2 regions of the Clostridium sp. SHJSY1 genome follow, and region 1 is predicted to be linked to the other one. Evidence: a T-box and tRNA genes for the amino acid it is inferred to sense, from the RefSeq annotation. Region 1 holds a T-box; the other holds one or more tRNA genes.

Region 1 (7,946 bases):
CTTGTTAACAGAAGATTTCAGCTTCATTTTTGCTTGTTCTAAAGATATTTCTCCTTTTAGGTAGCCTAACTTAATATCCATAATATTTTTGATTTTTGTTTCATCTACCTTCAAGTATTCACCCATTTTAATTTTTTCAAGTTGAGCTTTAGGTGTGAAATAAACATGATACTCTTCATCACTTATTTTCTCCATATATTTGTCAAAACCTCTTGATTCCATCATTTTATACATTGGGAAAGGCTCAAAATCTTTAATTATATGTATTCCTTCATTTGGTTTTAGGTCCTCAATAGCCTTTGTAATACAATCCTTAAAGGACTCATGTTCTCCACGCCCATCTATAGTAATATAATTTATGTCTTTTTTCATTTGCACATCATCCTTTCTTTATAATTTTTAATTTGGTATCTATTTTCAATTAATAAATATTATCATATGAATATAATAACATTTATTTATATATAAATCGGTAACTAAAGTTACGTTTTTTATCTGTTTTTTAAAGTACATACATTGTAATCTGCGGATGTTTTTAGTATTTACCTTTAGATTTTTTTTATAAGCTCCCCAAAATAAAGGATAAATTAGTTATATCCTTTGTTTGTTATACTCAAAAATTGATTATACTCTTTCATAAAAAAATAATGAACTGGTACTTATTTGTCCAGTTCATTTAGTCTTTTTGTTTAATTTCTATGGAATATAGTCTTCTGTTAAATTATATCTAGTCATTATTTCATATAAAGTACCATCATCTCTCATCTCTTTTAATTTCTCATTTACTGCATTTAATAAAGAAGTATCCTCTTTTCTAAGTACATATGCCCCTTTATATTTATTTTTTTCTAATAATACTACTTTAAAGTTTAACTTAGGATTTCTTAAAATAATACTTTTCCCAGTTATAGAATTAGTTAATATTGCTTCTATTGCTTTATTCTCTAATGCTTTTTGCAAATCATTACTATTGTATAAAATCATATAATTTTTTATAATTCCTTCATTTTTCCACTTCTCAGCTATTGAAACAAAAACTGAACTTCCAAGTATGCCAATAGTAGAATTTTTTAAATCTTCTTTATTATTAATACCTGAATCCTTCCTAGTCACTATTGCTTCACCAATATTATAAATAGGATTCGTAAAATTCACTAAATTTTTGCGTTCTTCTGTTATAAGTATTGATTCCCCTAATATATCGTATTGAGAATTCCTAATGAGCTCTTCCATCACTGTAGCAAAAGGAACATAGACTACAGAAATTTTTTCAATGCCCAAACGATTAGCAACTTCTTTTACTATTTCTGCATCTGCACCAGTAAATTTCCCAGTCTCAGGATCTTTATATGAAAATGGTATTCTATTTGATGATACAACTGTAAGTATTCCTTTTTCTTTTATCTTTTGTAGACTATCCTCTTTTTGCATTAATATCTTATCATCATTTGGTAGTTCCATTGCAGAAATTCTAATATTATTTACAAAATTCAGTACTACAATTAAAATAATTATATATCTAAAGCATCTTCTCAATTCAATTACCTCCCACTTATATAATGTAAAAATCATAAATAATAAAAAACATTTACACATACTTTTTATTTTTCTTCATATCTTATCTAATTATTCTATTAAAAAATCTATCCTTCATTTGTATAAAAAAATAGAAAGTAAGTGAAACTCCTACTTTCTATCTTTAATCTATAATTCTTTATTTTTAACCTCAATAGCAATTCTATCTATTAATTCATCTAAATAAATATTTCCCTCATCACCATTTTTTCTGCTTCTTAGTGAAATCATCTTTTCTTTTTCTTCTTTTTCTCCGACCACAATGATATAAGGAATTCTCTCATTTCTAGCTTCTCTTATCTTATAACCTATCTTTTCACTTCTATAATCCATTTCAACTTTTATTCCATTTAAGCTTAACTTATTCCTAATCTCTTCTGAATAATTATTGAATTTATCTGATATAGGAAGGATTTTTGCCTGTACTGGAGCAAGCCATGTTGGGAATTTTCCTGCAAAATGTTCTATTAATATTCCTATAAATCTTTCTATACTTCCAAAGATTACTCTATGAATAACTATTGGCCTATGCTTTTCTCCATCACTTCCTATATAATCTAATTCAAACCTTTGTGGTAGTTGGAAATCTAATTGTATAGTTCCACATTGCCAAGTTCTGCCTAAGCTATCTTCAAGATGAAAATCTATCTTTGGACCATAAAATGCTCCATCACCTTCATTTATTTTATAATCTAAATCTAGTTCATCTAAAGCACCTTTTAGAGACTCTTCTGCTAGATTCCAATCTTCATCACTTCCCATTGAATCCTCTGGTCTTGTAGAAAGTTCTATATTATATTTGAAGCCAAGCATAGAATACACCTTGTCTATAAGATCTACAACACCTTTAATTTCTGATTTTATCTGCTCTGGCAACATAAAAATATGTGCATCATCTTGAGTAAATGCCCTAACTCTCATAAGTCCATGAAGTGCTCCTGAAAGTTCATGTCTGTGAACCCTTCCAAGCTCCCCGACTCTCATTGGAAAATCTCTGTAGGAATGAGCTTCTGATTTATAAACAAGCATTCCTCCTGGACAGTTCATTGGTTTTAATGCAAATTCTTCTTCATCAATCATAGAAGTGTACATATTTTCCTTGTAATGATACCAATGTCCTGATGTTTCCCATAATTTTTTATTAAGCATAATTGGTGTTTCTACTTCAACATAACCTGCTTCATAATGAAGTTTTCTCCAAAAATCTATTAAAGTATTTTTAAGTACAACTCCTTTAGGTAAGAAAAATGGAAATCCTGGTCCTTCATTCATAAATGTAAATAGCTTTAACTCTTTACCTAACTTTCTGTGGTCTCTCTTTTTGGCTTCTTCTAAATTATGAAGATGAGTTTCTAGCTTTTCTTTATTTTCAAATGCTACTCCATAAACCCTTTGAAGCATCTTGTTATTTTCATTTCCTCTCCAATATGCTCCAGCTACACTTGTTAACTTAAACGCTTTTACATATTTTGTAGATGGAATATGTGGCCCTCTACATAAGTCTATGAAATCCCCTTGTTTATATAGTGAAATTTTTTCACTTTTTGACAAATCATTAATAAGTTCTACCTTATAAGGTTCATTTCTTTCTTCCATTAATTTTATAGCTTCTTCTCTTGAAACCTCTATTCTTTCAAACTTAAGTTTTTCATTTATTATAAGGTTCATTTCTTTTTCTATTTTTTCTAAGTCTTCAGTTGTTAATGGAGTATCTATATCAAAATCATAGTAAAATCCCTTATCTATAGCTGGTCCTATAGCAAGTTTTGAATCTTTATATAATCTTTTAACTGCTTGTGCTAGAATATGAGAGGTAGAATGTCTTATAACTTCAACAACTTCTTCATTATCTGTTGTTAAAATGTTTACCTCATCATTGTTTTCTAATTTGTGATTTAAATCTACTAAGGTTTTATTAACTTCCCCTACTACTGCAGATTTTCCTAAATTTCTACTTATGGAATTTGCAAGATCAAGTATGCTTGAATTATCTTCCACTTCTTTTACTGACCCATCTTTAAGTTTTACTTTAATCATAATTTTCTACCTCCTATTTAAATTTTTTCATAAAAAAAGCACCCATCCCAAAAATCTTGGGACGAATGCAATATATCCGTGGTTCCACCCAAATTGAATTAACATAATTCAATTCATCTCTAACATTTTTAACGGCTTTCACCGATGACATTTCACTAAAACTAGCTAATAAATCATAGTTCCAGGGTAGTTTTTCTCATAGTCATATTTGGAAATACTCTCAGCCGACGATATTTCCTCTCTGAAAACTGTATTCTATAATACTTTTCCCTATCATCACTTATTTTTATATTTTATTTTTAAGTTATGTGCACAAACTTATTAGAATTTATTATAGTACTCTTAGTATATTTTGTAAATAACTTTTTTAATAAGATAACTATTATAAAACGTCAAACATTTGTTCTTTTGTCAAATTTTATTAAATTATATATACTAATGTTTAAGGGGGTATACATGAATTATTTAATTTTAAAAATGAAATAATCAGATTTAAATCAATTATCAAAATAATATATTGGGGTTTTATAAGGGGGCATAAATGAATATTTTTAAAACATATAAAGGATTACCTAAAAGTATATATGCACTATTTTTTGTGCAAGTAATCAATAGATTAGGTGATTTTGTATTTCCATTTTTATCTTTACTTTTATCAGATAAACTTAACTTTTCTTACACAGCAACAGGTTTAGTAGTAACCATAACTTCACTAGTTCAAATACCTTCCTCAATATTAGGCGGAAGGCTTGCTGATTTAATCAGCCGAAAAAAAATATACTTGGTTGGACAGGGAGTTGCTGCTTTAGCTGTTTTCATTTGTGGAATAATAAATAACTCATACATAATTGTTGTTCTTCTAATAACTTCAGCTTTTTTCAATGGTTTTGTTAGACCGACTATATCTGCTGTGATGGCTGATGTATTAACTTCTGAAAACAGACAAATAGGTAATTCTCTGAGTTACCTTGGAATAAATATTGGAGTCTCTTTAGGGCCAATAATTGCAGGATTTTTATTTGAAAACTATTTGACACTCCTCTTCATTTTAGATGCTGTATCTTCATTTGTAGCTGTAATGATTTTTTATATCTTCATTGAAGAGACAAAACCTAAAGAAGGCAATAATGAAATTGTTAATTTAAATGAAAAAGAAGAATCTGGCAATCTAATTCAAGTACTTTTAAAAAAGCCAAACCTTACTTTCTTTTTAATAATTAGCATGTTCTATAGTTTTGCTTATAGCCAAATAAATTTTTCTATGCCAATGACTCTAAATGAAGTATTTAAATCAGATGGAGCTAAATTTTTTGGATATTTAATAAGTGTTAATGCTATAACTGTAGTGTTTTTGACAGTTGTAATCATTAATATAACAAAAAAATTCAAATCTCTTTTTAATATCATTTTTGCTGGAATCTTTTATGCTATAGGTTTTGGAATGATAGGATTAATAGGAAGTTCTTTTTTACTTTTTATTATTTCCACTGTTCTTTGGTCTATTGGTGAAATTTTATCCTCAACAAATAATGGAGTCTATATAGCAAATAATAGTCCTATGAATTTTAGAGCAAGAATTAGCGCCGTTTACAACATAAGTAAATCTTTAGCTGCAGCCTTTGGAACATCTACACTTGGAAAATTTATAGATAATTATGGTGTTAGCCATGTTTGGACTTTGATTTTTATAACAACAACTATCGGTGTAGGTTTTATGATAGCTCTACATCTATATAACTTAAGAAATATTAAAAAGCAAATAATTAGTGGTGAAACATTTTATTAATTATGATGTCCTAGCCTTAAATGGTCCTTTGAATACTTTTGGGTGGATAACTATATCTATGTATTAGTTACTTTGCCCCTTAGTGTTCTTTTTAACATAAATGTTGCAATTTTAGCCTCTATATGTACTCTCCTAAATTTTTAATATCATAGTTTTTAAAGAAACTATTTTCTTTCATTAAGTTAGTAACTATGGTCATATAATTAATTGTTTTATCAATGAAAAATAAGATAAACCAACTTAGGTACTGCCTCAAATATTTAGTCCCAATTCCACAAAAACAAAGCATCCATTCATTTAAATTTCTTCTTAAATATTTTATTCTTTCATCAGCTTTAACTTCAATTTTCTCCAATTCCTTATTATGATTATTTGCAACTAATTGTAAATATCTATCTCCATAAGAAGTAATATATGATTGTCTCTCTACTTTAGAATATATTTTTTCCTCAAACTTTTTTAAATTCCATGTTCTTTTGCATATAGGTAATGACAATAAAACATCATTAATTCCACTAGCTGCCACTATCCAAATATCCTCTCTTTCTGAAGTTTCAATATTCCTACATCCTTTAAAATTCTCTTTCATTACAGACTTTCCAAACTGCACATTTTCTAAAAGTTTAACATTTTCAAAATCATTAATCATACTATTTAGAACTTTATGTCTCCAATAAAATGCAGTTACTATACTTATTTCAAGTTTTTTTGCACAATATTTCAAAGTTCTTTTCTCCATCATAAGTTCTATAAATTCAATCCACTTTTTTGCATTCTTTTTTGAATAGCTCCAAACTGATTTCGTAGTTTGTGAAAATGTTTTTGTGCATTCATTATTTTTACATTTAAATCTCTGTATTCCTTTGTATTTCCCATATTTCATATAATTTTTGCAGCCACAATGTGGACAACATTTTATTTCTCTATTTTTATATAAATTTCTTTTTATCATTGCCCCTATTTCATTATTTAACATTTCTAAATTTTCATCTACTTGTATCAAGATTATCACCTCATCTTAATACTATCCCTTTTTTAATTTTCTAATCACTACCAACATTTCTATTAAAAAGATTCTTATAGTGGATTCCTATAAACAATTCCAAAAGGATATTAGAAAGTGTGTTAAGAAAATCTCGAGTATTGCCTATATCTACCATAAAATATACTTTTCTATTTCTAAAGCTACTCCATCATTTTGTACTGTATCTGTTACTTTTTTAGCATAACTCTTTACATAATTATCAGCATTCCCCATAGCTATTCCACAGCCTACAGTAGATAACATTTCAATGTCATTTTTTCCATCACCAAAAGCATAACTATTTTCTAAAGGAATATTTAAATAATCTAGTACCTTTAATATTCCTGAAGCTTTTGAATTTGTTTTTGAATATATTTCAAAATAACCATGTTTTTCATCATGAATATAATTATATTCCTCATTTCCTAATGATGTACAATATTCTATGCCTTCTTTATCTTTGCATAATAATTCAATTTTATATATATCTAACTCTTCATAATTATAATTACCTTCTAGATACTTTTTGCCTATACTGTAGCAATCATAAAATGAATGTAATTTTTCATAGTCATCTTTTATATACGAATATTTTTCTCCAAGCAAGCTATATTCAATATTAAGTCTTTCAAAATTATATATTAACTCTTTTATAAAGTCTTTCTTTATAGACTCTTTATATATGCATTTTTCTTTAACCTTCACATATGCTCCATTGTTAAGTACAAAACCATCAAATCCAAAGTTATATAAAGCTTCATTTAAAAAAGCATATGGTCTACCTGATGCAACAAAAACATAGTTTCCTTTTGCTTGTAGTGCTCGTATAGCATTTTTTACTCTAGGAGTAATATCTGCAATTCCATTTAAACAATCTAATAAAGTTCCATCAATATCAAAAAATACTGCTTTTTTCATAATTTTCTCTCCTAACAATTTCATTCTTATTTAATACTATTCATTACCATTTGTTTTCATTCTAAACTACTCATTCTCATTAGTCAATAAACTTGATTGCATTGTAATATTTAAATTGTTAGAATAGAAAGAAATGAGAACAAATAGGAGGGAACTATGTTTATTGAAGAAAGACGCAAACAAATATTAGATATATTAGAAATAGAAGGCAAAGTATTAGTAAAAGATTTAAGTATCCAATTTAATGTAAGCGAAAGTATGATTAGGAAAGATCTTCAGTTCTTAGAAAAGAATAATTTACTACAACGTGCTTATGGTGGTGCTATTAATATAAAACGTACTATATCAAATGCTGAAACTTTTATTACACGAGTTGAAAAAAATACTGACTTAAAGGAAATTGTTGCTAAAAAAGCATATGATTTAATAAATGATGGTGATACAATTTTTTTAGATCCATCAAGTATTTCTTACCTTCTTGCAAAGCTAATTCTGCAAAATAATAGAAATATTACTTTAATAACAAATATGATTGAAATCTCTTCACTGCTTCATACTGATTTGAAAACATATATTATTTTTATAGGTGGAGACTACAACTCTTTT
Region 2 (7,946 bases), on a different contig from region 1:
TCTATTTGGTATTACTGTTGCTGAAAACAACTTTTTACCACTTTTATCTCTACTACTACTATAATATACTCCTGGAGATCTTACTAATTGGCTTACTATAACTCTTTCAGCTCCATTAATAACAAAAGTTCCTTGTTCAGTCATCAATGGGAAATCTCCCATAAATACTTCTTGTTCCTTTATTTCTCCCGTTTCTTCATTCTGTAATCTTACAGAAACCTTTAATGGTGCAGCATAAGTAGCATCACGCTCTTTACACTCTTCAACTGAATACTTAATATTTTCCATATCAAGCTTATAGTCAATAAATTCTAGCATTAGATTTCCTGTGAAATTGCTTATAGGATTTACATCATCAAAAACTTCATGAAGTCCTTCCCTTAAAAACCATTCATAAGAATCCAATTGCACTTCAATTAAGTTTGGCATTTCAGTTACATCTTTAACTTTAGCAAAACTCATTCTTGTTCTTTTTCCAACTTGGACAGGATGTACCATGATTTTTCACCCCTTGTATAAACTAAAATAACCAAAAACACACTATCCCTAAGGACTTGTGCTTTCGGAGAGCATCATCATTTTAGTATAACCAACTATTTCATTAGTTATACTTCTTTTTCCATTTTTATATACTTATCCATATTGAACAGTACATTGAAATATGGTAACACAACATAAAAACATTGTCAATATTTTTAAGAAAAAAAATCCGTTTTTTAATTTTCCCATAGACTTCTAAATAGGCAATAAAAAAGGTGCTATATTAGCACCTTTTTATGTTATAAGTAAAAATATTACTTAACTTCTACTTCTGCTCCAACTTCTGCTAATTTAGCTTTAATATCTTCAGCTTCTTCCTTAGCAACAGCTTCTTTTAATGTCTTAGGAGCTCCATCAACTATTTCCTTAGCTTCCTTTAATCCTAAACCAGTTAATTCTCTAACAACTTTAATAACCTTAATTTTGCTAGCACCAGCACTAGTTAATACTACATCAAATTCTGTCTTTTCCTCAGCTGCACCACCTGCAACTGCACCACCTGCAACTGCTACAGGAGCAGCAGCACTTACTCCAAATTCCTCTTCGCAAGCTTTTACTAATTCATTTAATTCTAAAACGCTCATTTCTTTTATAGCTTGAATGATATCTTCTCTTGTCATTTTAATTGCACCTCCAAATTTACTTAACAATCATTTTATTTTTTAGCTTATTCAGCTTCTTTTTGATCTTTTATTGCACTTAATAAGTATGCAAGGTTTGATAATGGAGCCTTGATACTTCCAAGAAGTTTCGCAATAAGAACTTCTTTTGATGGTATTGAAGCAAGTTGTACAACCTTATCTGTATCATAGACTTCACCTTCAACAATACCAGCTTTCAATTCAAGTTTCTTGTGATCTTTTGCAAAATCATTAAGAAGTCTTGCTGCAGCTGTAGCATCTTCATATCCAAAAGCTATAGCCACTGGCCCTTCTAAATATGTTTCCAAACCATTAATTCCCAATTCATTTGCTGCTAATGTAACCAAAGTGTTTTTATACACCTTATATTCTACACCATTTTCTCTTAAAGACTTTCTTAATTGAGTATCTTCTTCAACAGTAAGTCCTTGATAGTCCGCAAGAATAACAGCTTGAGCCTTTTCTAACTTTCCCTTAATTTCAGCAACTTTTGCTTCTTTAATTTGTCTGTTCTTGTTCATTACTGTGTGTCCACCTCCTCACAGTTTTTAACTGCTTTATATATTAATAAAGGTCTTCCCGTAGACAAAGGAAGACCTATAATAATCATTATACGCTACCTCGGTAGGTTGTTATACGTTACGCTTTTATGCACCTACTGTCTACGGAATTATTATTCTTTTTAACAACGAATTAAATTATATCACTTTACTTTACACAAGTCAATATTAATCTAAAACTTTTGTTGGATTAATTTTTGCTCCAGGCCCCATTGTGCTTGAAACAGTTACCGATTTAACATATTGTCCTTTAGCAGCAGCTGGTTTTGCTTTTATTAAAGCTTCCATTAATGCATGAAAGTTTTCTTTTAGCTTTTCTGAACCAAATGATTTTTTACCAATTGGGCAGTGAACTATAGAAGTTTTATCCACTCTATATTCAACTTTACCAGCTTTAATTTCTGCTATAGCTTTAGCAACATCAAACGTTACTGTACCTGACTTTGGATTTGGCATTAAACCTTTAGGTCCTAAAACTCTACCGATTCTACCAACAACACCCATCATATCTGGAGTTGCAACAACTACATCAAAGTCAAACCAGTTTTCTGACTGAATCTTTTGAACCAAATCTTCAGCTCCAACATAATCTGCTCCTGCAGCTTCCGCTTCTTTAGCTTTATCACCTTTAGCGAATACTAATACTCTTACAGTCTTACCTGTTCCATTTGGTAAAACAACAGCTCCTCTAACTTGTTGATCTGCATGCCTTGGATCTACCCCAAGTCTTACATGTAGTTCGATAGTTTCATCAAAATTAGCTTTTGCAGTCTTTACACTTAATTCTAAAGCTTCTGCTGGATTGTATAAAGTATTCTTATCTATTAACTTTGCACTTTCAACATATTTCTTTCCCATTAATAAGCCTCCTTTGTGGTAATAACGGTCTTGACCTCCCACGATTTTATGAATTACTCTTCAATAGTTACGCCCATACTTCTTGCTGTTCCTTCGATCATGCTCATAGCAGTTTCAATTGTTGCAGCATTTAAGTCTGGCATTTTTAATTCTGCGATCTTCTTAACTTGATCCTTAGTTAACTTACCAACTTTAGTTCTGTTAGGCACTCCTGAACCACTTTCTAATCCTAATTCCTTCTTGATTAGAACTGCAGCTGGAGGAGTCTTTAATATGAAACTAAAAGATCTATCTTGGTATACTGTAATTACTACCGGTATTATTAATCCCGCTTGATTTGCAGTCTTAGCATTAAACTCCTTACAGAATCCCATTATGTTCACCCCATGTTGACCCAATGCTGGTCCAACTGGTGGTGCTGGTGTTGCTTTACCCGCAGCAAGTTGAAGTTTGATCATTCCAGTTACTTTCTTAGCCATTGTTATTCCTCCTATACTGTGGTGATTACGGACTTTAAAGTCCTCCCACTTAATTAAAAACCAGTTATATAATATAATTATTAAACTAATTTATCAACTTGATTAAAGTCTAGTTCAGCTAGAGTTTCTCTACCGAACATATCCACTGACGCCTTAATTTTACGTTTTTCAAGGTTAATCTCTTGCACTATTGCAACAAACTCCCTTAAAGGTCCCGAAATCACTCTAACGCTTTCCCCTACCTCTAAGTCTACATCTTCAGGAAGTTCTACAACCCCCATAGATTCAATCTCTTCATCGGTAAGAGGAACCGGCTTAGATCCAGGCCCAACAAACCCTGTCACTCCTCTAGTATTTCTTACAACATACCAAGATTCGTCTGACATAAACATTTTAACCAACACATATCCTGGAAATTTTTTCTTTAAAGTGACTTTTTGTTTACCATCTTTTTCTTCAATTACTTCTTCCATAGGAACTTGAAGATCTAACAATAAATCTTGAAGATTTCTATTTTCTACAATCTTCTCAATACTAGCCTTAACTTTGTTTTCATATCCTGAATATGTATGTACTACATACCATCTTGCTCTTTCACTCATATTTGTCTGGTGAAATTCCACCTAAACCTCCCTTACTTAAGTTTCAAAATCACTTCAAAGAGGTTTTGAAAAATATAATCGAATCCGCCAACCATAATTATATAAATTATGGAGACTACAGCAACAGCAATAAATGCTTTTTTGGTTTCTTTGTTAGTAGGCCAAGTTATTCTTTTCACTTCTGCCTTCATTTCTCTAAAAAATTTCAATATTCCGCCTTTTTTAGCGTTACTCTCAATTTTTGCACTACTGTTTACAGCCATTTCTCTCACATCCTTAAATTTAGTAAGTCTGTGTCTCTACTCAATCGCCAATTATTTTGTTTCTCTATGAAGAGTGTGCTTCTTACAAAATTTACAATACTTCTGCATTTCCATTCTGTCTGGGTTGTTCTTTTTATTCTTCATTGAGTTATAATTTCTTTGTTTACACTCTGTGCATGCTAAAGTTATCTTTACTCTCACGGGTCTGCACCTCCAGTTATTCATATATATTTAAGAGACAATACTCTTAACACTTCAACTAATTACGTAATTGTGAGTTACTTTTCCACATTAACATAAAAGTCACATACTGTCAATATGTTGTCTCTTTTCAAAGGACTAGGCATCAATACCCAGTCCTTAAAAATCAAGTAAATTATTCCACTATGCTAGTAACAACACCTGATCCTACTGTTCTTCCACCTTCTCTTATAGCAAATCTTAATCCTTCATCCATTGCTACTTGAGTTATTAATTCAACATTCATATCTATGTGATCTCCTGGCATTACCATTTCCATTCCTTCTGGTAACTTAATTGATCCTGTTACGTCTGTTGTTCTGAAATAGAATTGTGGTCTATATCCATCAAAGAATGGTGTATGTCTTCCACCTTCTTCTTTTTTAAGTACGTATACTTGACCTACGAACTTGCTATGTGGGTGTACTGATCCTGGCTTAGAGATTACTTGACCTCTTTCAATATCAGTTCTTTGTACACCTCTTAATAATGCTCCTATGTTATCCCCTGCTTGAGCATCATCTAGTAACTTTCTGAACATTTCTATTCCTGTTACTACTACCTTCTTCTTTTCTTCACTTAATCCTACGATTTCTACTTCGTCTCCTACGTGAAGAATTCCTCTTTCTACTCTTCCAGTCGCAACTGTTCCTCTACCTGTGATAGTGAATACATCTTCGATTGGCATTAAGAAAGGCTTATCTGTTGCTCTTTCTGGAGTTGGGATATAGCTATCTACTGCATCCATTAGTTCCATTATACATTTTGTTGCTTCTTCATCTGTTGGGTTTTCTAATGCTTTTAATGCTGATCCTGTTACTACCGGAATATCATCTCCTGGGAAGTTGTATTCGCTTAATAATTCTCTAACTTCCATTTCTACTAATTCTAATAATTCTGGATCATCTACCATATCTGCTTTGTTTAAGAATACTACGATATAGTCAACACCAACTCTTGATGCTAGTAGTATATGTTCTCTTGTTTGAGGCATTGGTCCATCTGCTGCTGAACATACTAGGATTGCTCCATCCATTTGTGCTGCTCCTGTAATCATGTTCTTAACATAGTCAGCATGTCCTGGACAGTCAACGTGCGCATAGTGTCTGTTATCTGTTTGATATTCAACATGTGCTGTGTTGATTGTAATTCCTCTTTCTTTCTCTTCTGGTGCTTTATCTATTGATGCATAATCAAATGCTTCAGCATACCCTTTCTTTGCTAATACTGTTGTAATAGCTGCTGTTAATGTTGTCTTACCGTGGTCTACGTGACCAATTGTTCCAATATTTACGTGTGGTTTACTTCTTTCGAATTTTTCCTTTGCCATTGTAAAATTCCTCCTTCTATTTGTTGATAAACTTTGCCTAGCGTTTTGTTTAAATTTTGGAGCTCACGATCGGGATTGAACCGACGACCTCCGCCTTACCAAGGCGACGCTCTACCGACTGAGCTACGTGAGCACTCGTATATTAATTTTTTCTCAATATACCAATTATAAAGTTTACTATCAATCATTTTATTTGTCAATAAAAAATACTACTTTAAATCTAAGCATTTCTCCAATTTTCTTTTAACTCTTTGCAATGCATTATCTATAGATTTTGCATGTCTATCCAAATCACATGCAATTTCTTGATATGACTTCCCATCTAAATAGGACGTAAGCACTTCTAGTTCTAGTTCTGATAACACCTTGGCAATTTCACTTTCTATATGCTCCATCTGTTCTTGACTTATTATTAACTCTTCAGGATTAGTTATTTTAAATCCAGCAAGCACATCTAATAAGGTTCTTTCAGACTCTTCTTCATATATAGGTTTGTTAAGTGAAACATATGTATTTAAAGGTATGTGTTTTTGCCTAGTTGCAGTTTTGATAGCTGTAATAATTTGTCTTGTCACACATAGCTCAGCAAAAGCCCTAAACGATGTAAGTTTATCAGGTTTAAAGTCTCTTATAGCCTTATATAACCCTATCATTCCTTCTTGATATATATCCTCTTTATCTGCACCTATTAAGAAGTAAGATTTAGCCTTTGCTTTAACAAAATTCTCATACTTTGTAATAAGATATTCTTGAGCTCTAGCATTCCCATCTTTAGCTTCCAATACAATTTCTTCATCTAATTTTTCTTCAAATTCCGAATAATTACCCATTGAATATCTCTTATCGTACACTGCTCCCCCTCCGAACTATGTCAATTACAATCTAAATTATACTCTACCTAAATCTCTCAAGTCAAACTATTTCAACTATTCACTTGCTTCTACGAATTTTTTCAAGCTTTTGTACTATATCCCCATCTAAATTGTCTTGCAAATGATTTTTGTTTAATATCCCATCCTTTGATGTTCGTTTCCTTATTCTATGTTCTGTAGACATAACTTCATTATAAAATTCTAAGGATGCAATCCTAACAGCACCTCTTTGAAATATAGTTTGTTGTTCTAACCAATCTGAAGTAACAACATAAACCTCATATCTTCTACCTAAATTATGGACCTCTCTCTCTATATAACTATCTGCCGTTTCTCCATCCTTTGTAAAGATTATAGATAGATTTTTATTTACATTTTCCTTATTTTCAATATTTCCTGCAACCTTATGCCCATCAAATACCACTATAATTTTTGAGTCATTATACGATCCATAATTATGCAATATATTAATCAATTTTAACCTTCGCCCATCAAAGCTATCATTTTTTCCTTCTTTTAGATTAGGCCAACTATTTAAGACATTATATCCATCTATAAAAAATATCTTCATGGAGTCCCCCTTTTGAATTTACTTCAATCTTCCCTTTAGTATTTCATACATAATTATACCACCAGCAACAGATGCATTTAAAGAGTTAATCTTGCCCACCATAGGTATTTTAATTAGTTTGTCACACTTTTTCAAAGTTAATTTCGAAATACCTCTTCCTTCACTTCCTATGATAATTGCACAAGGGCCTGAAAAGTCTACTTCATAACTATATTCTTCTCCAGTTATATCCGCTCCATACACCCATATACCGCTTTCTTTAAGCTCTTCAATAGCCGCATTAATATTAGTAACCTTTGACACCTTTACATGTTCTATAGCCCCAACAGATGACTTATATACTGTTGCTGTAACACCTACATTCCTTCTCTTTGGAATTATTATTCCATGAACTCCACATAACTCTGCAGTTCTTATTATCGATCCTAGATTATGAGGATCTTCAATTTCATCTAAAATCACTATAAATGGTGCTTCTCCTTTTTTCTTTGCATATTCTAATATATCATTAACTTCACAATACTCATATGAAGTTACTCTTGCAATAACACCTTGATGAACAGCTCCATCACTCATTAAATCCAACTTTTTTCTATCAACCTCTTTAATTACTAGCTTCTTCTCTTTTGCTATTTTAAGTATTGTATTGATTGATCCTTCCATAGAACCTTTGTATACATAAATACACTCTATAGTTCTATTTCCTTTGACAACTTCCATAACTGCATTTCTTCCAATAATTAAATCTTCTCTTTCTTCTCGATCATCTCTTTTTTTAAGATTTCCTCTTATATGTTTTTCCTTTACTTTCTTATCCACAAAAGTACCTCCTACCATGCTATATATCTATACTTATACTCTTTTCTAATATAAATTTTAATCTATCACTATCTCCAATTAAATATAGGTAACCTATTAAAGCTTCAAATCCCGTTGCAACTCTATAATCTCTAACATTAGCATTCTTAGGTACTGTAGCTGATTTTGCAT

What was found. A T-box is a leader RNA that pairs with one kind of tRNA and senses whether it is charged. The one in region 1 lies ahead of thrS (threonine--tRNA ligase), so its partner is inferred to be a tRNA-Thr.
Region 2: it encodes a tRNA-Thr, which carries the amino acid that the T-box ahead of thrS (threonine--tRNA ligase) is inferred to sense. The anticodon was not compared.

Annotation. Positions count from the first base shown of each region.
Region 1 is NZ_JANDMF010000029.1:32,251-40,196, forward strand. It holds gene NNC19_RS13645 (PAS domain-containing protein) at 1-372, opposite strand, end outside; gene NNC19_RS13650 (transporter substrate-binding domain-containing protein) at 697-1,536, opposite strand; gene thrS (threonine--tRNA ligase) at 1,705-3,612, opposite strand; T-box leader at 3,667-3,898, opposite strand; gene NNC19_RS13660 (MFS transporter) at 4,154-5,398, shown strand; gene NNC19_RS13665 (hypothetical protein) at 5,517-6,401, opposite strand; gene NNC19_RS13670 (HAD family hydrolase) at 6,552-7,340, opposite strand; gene NNC19_RS13675 (DeoR/GlpR family DNA-binding transcription regulator) at 7,497-7,946, shown strand, end outside.
Region 2 is NZ_JANDMF010000030.1:35,944-43,889, forward strand. It holds gene rpoB (DNA-directed RNA polymerase subunit beta) at 1-498, opposite strand, end outside; gene rplL (50S ribosomal protein L7/L12) at 795-1,160, opposite strand; gene rplJ (50S ribosomal protein L10) at 1,208-1,702, opposite strand; ribosomal protein L10 leader region at 1,739-1,867, opposite strand; gene rplA (50S ribosomal protein L1) at 1,910-2,599, opposite strand; gene rplK (50S ribosomal protein L11) at 2,653-3,078, opposite strand; gene nusG (transcription termination/antitermination protein NusG) at 3,159-3,680, opposite strand; gene secE (preprotein translocase subunit SecE) at 3,713-3,943, opposite strand; gene rpmG (50S ribosomal protein L33) at 3,995-4,144, opposite strand; gene tuf (elongation factor Tu) at 4,320-5,513, opposite strand; tRNA gene NNC19_RS14120 (tRNA-Thr) at 5,571-5,646, opposite strand; gene sigH (RNA polymerase sporulation sigma factor SigH) at 5,723-6,343, opposite strand; gene NNC19_RS14130 (NYN domain-containing protein) at 6,444-6,956, opposite strand; gene rlmB (23S rRNA (guanosine(2251)-2'-O)-methyltransferase RlmB) at 6,975-7,775, opposite strand; gene NNC19_RS14140 (ribonuclease III domain-containing protein) at 7,795-7,946, opposite strand, start outside.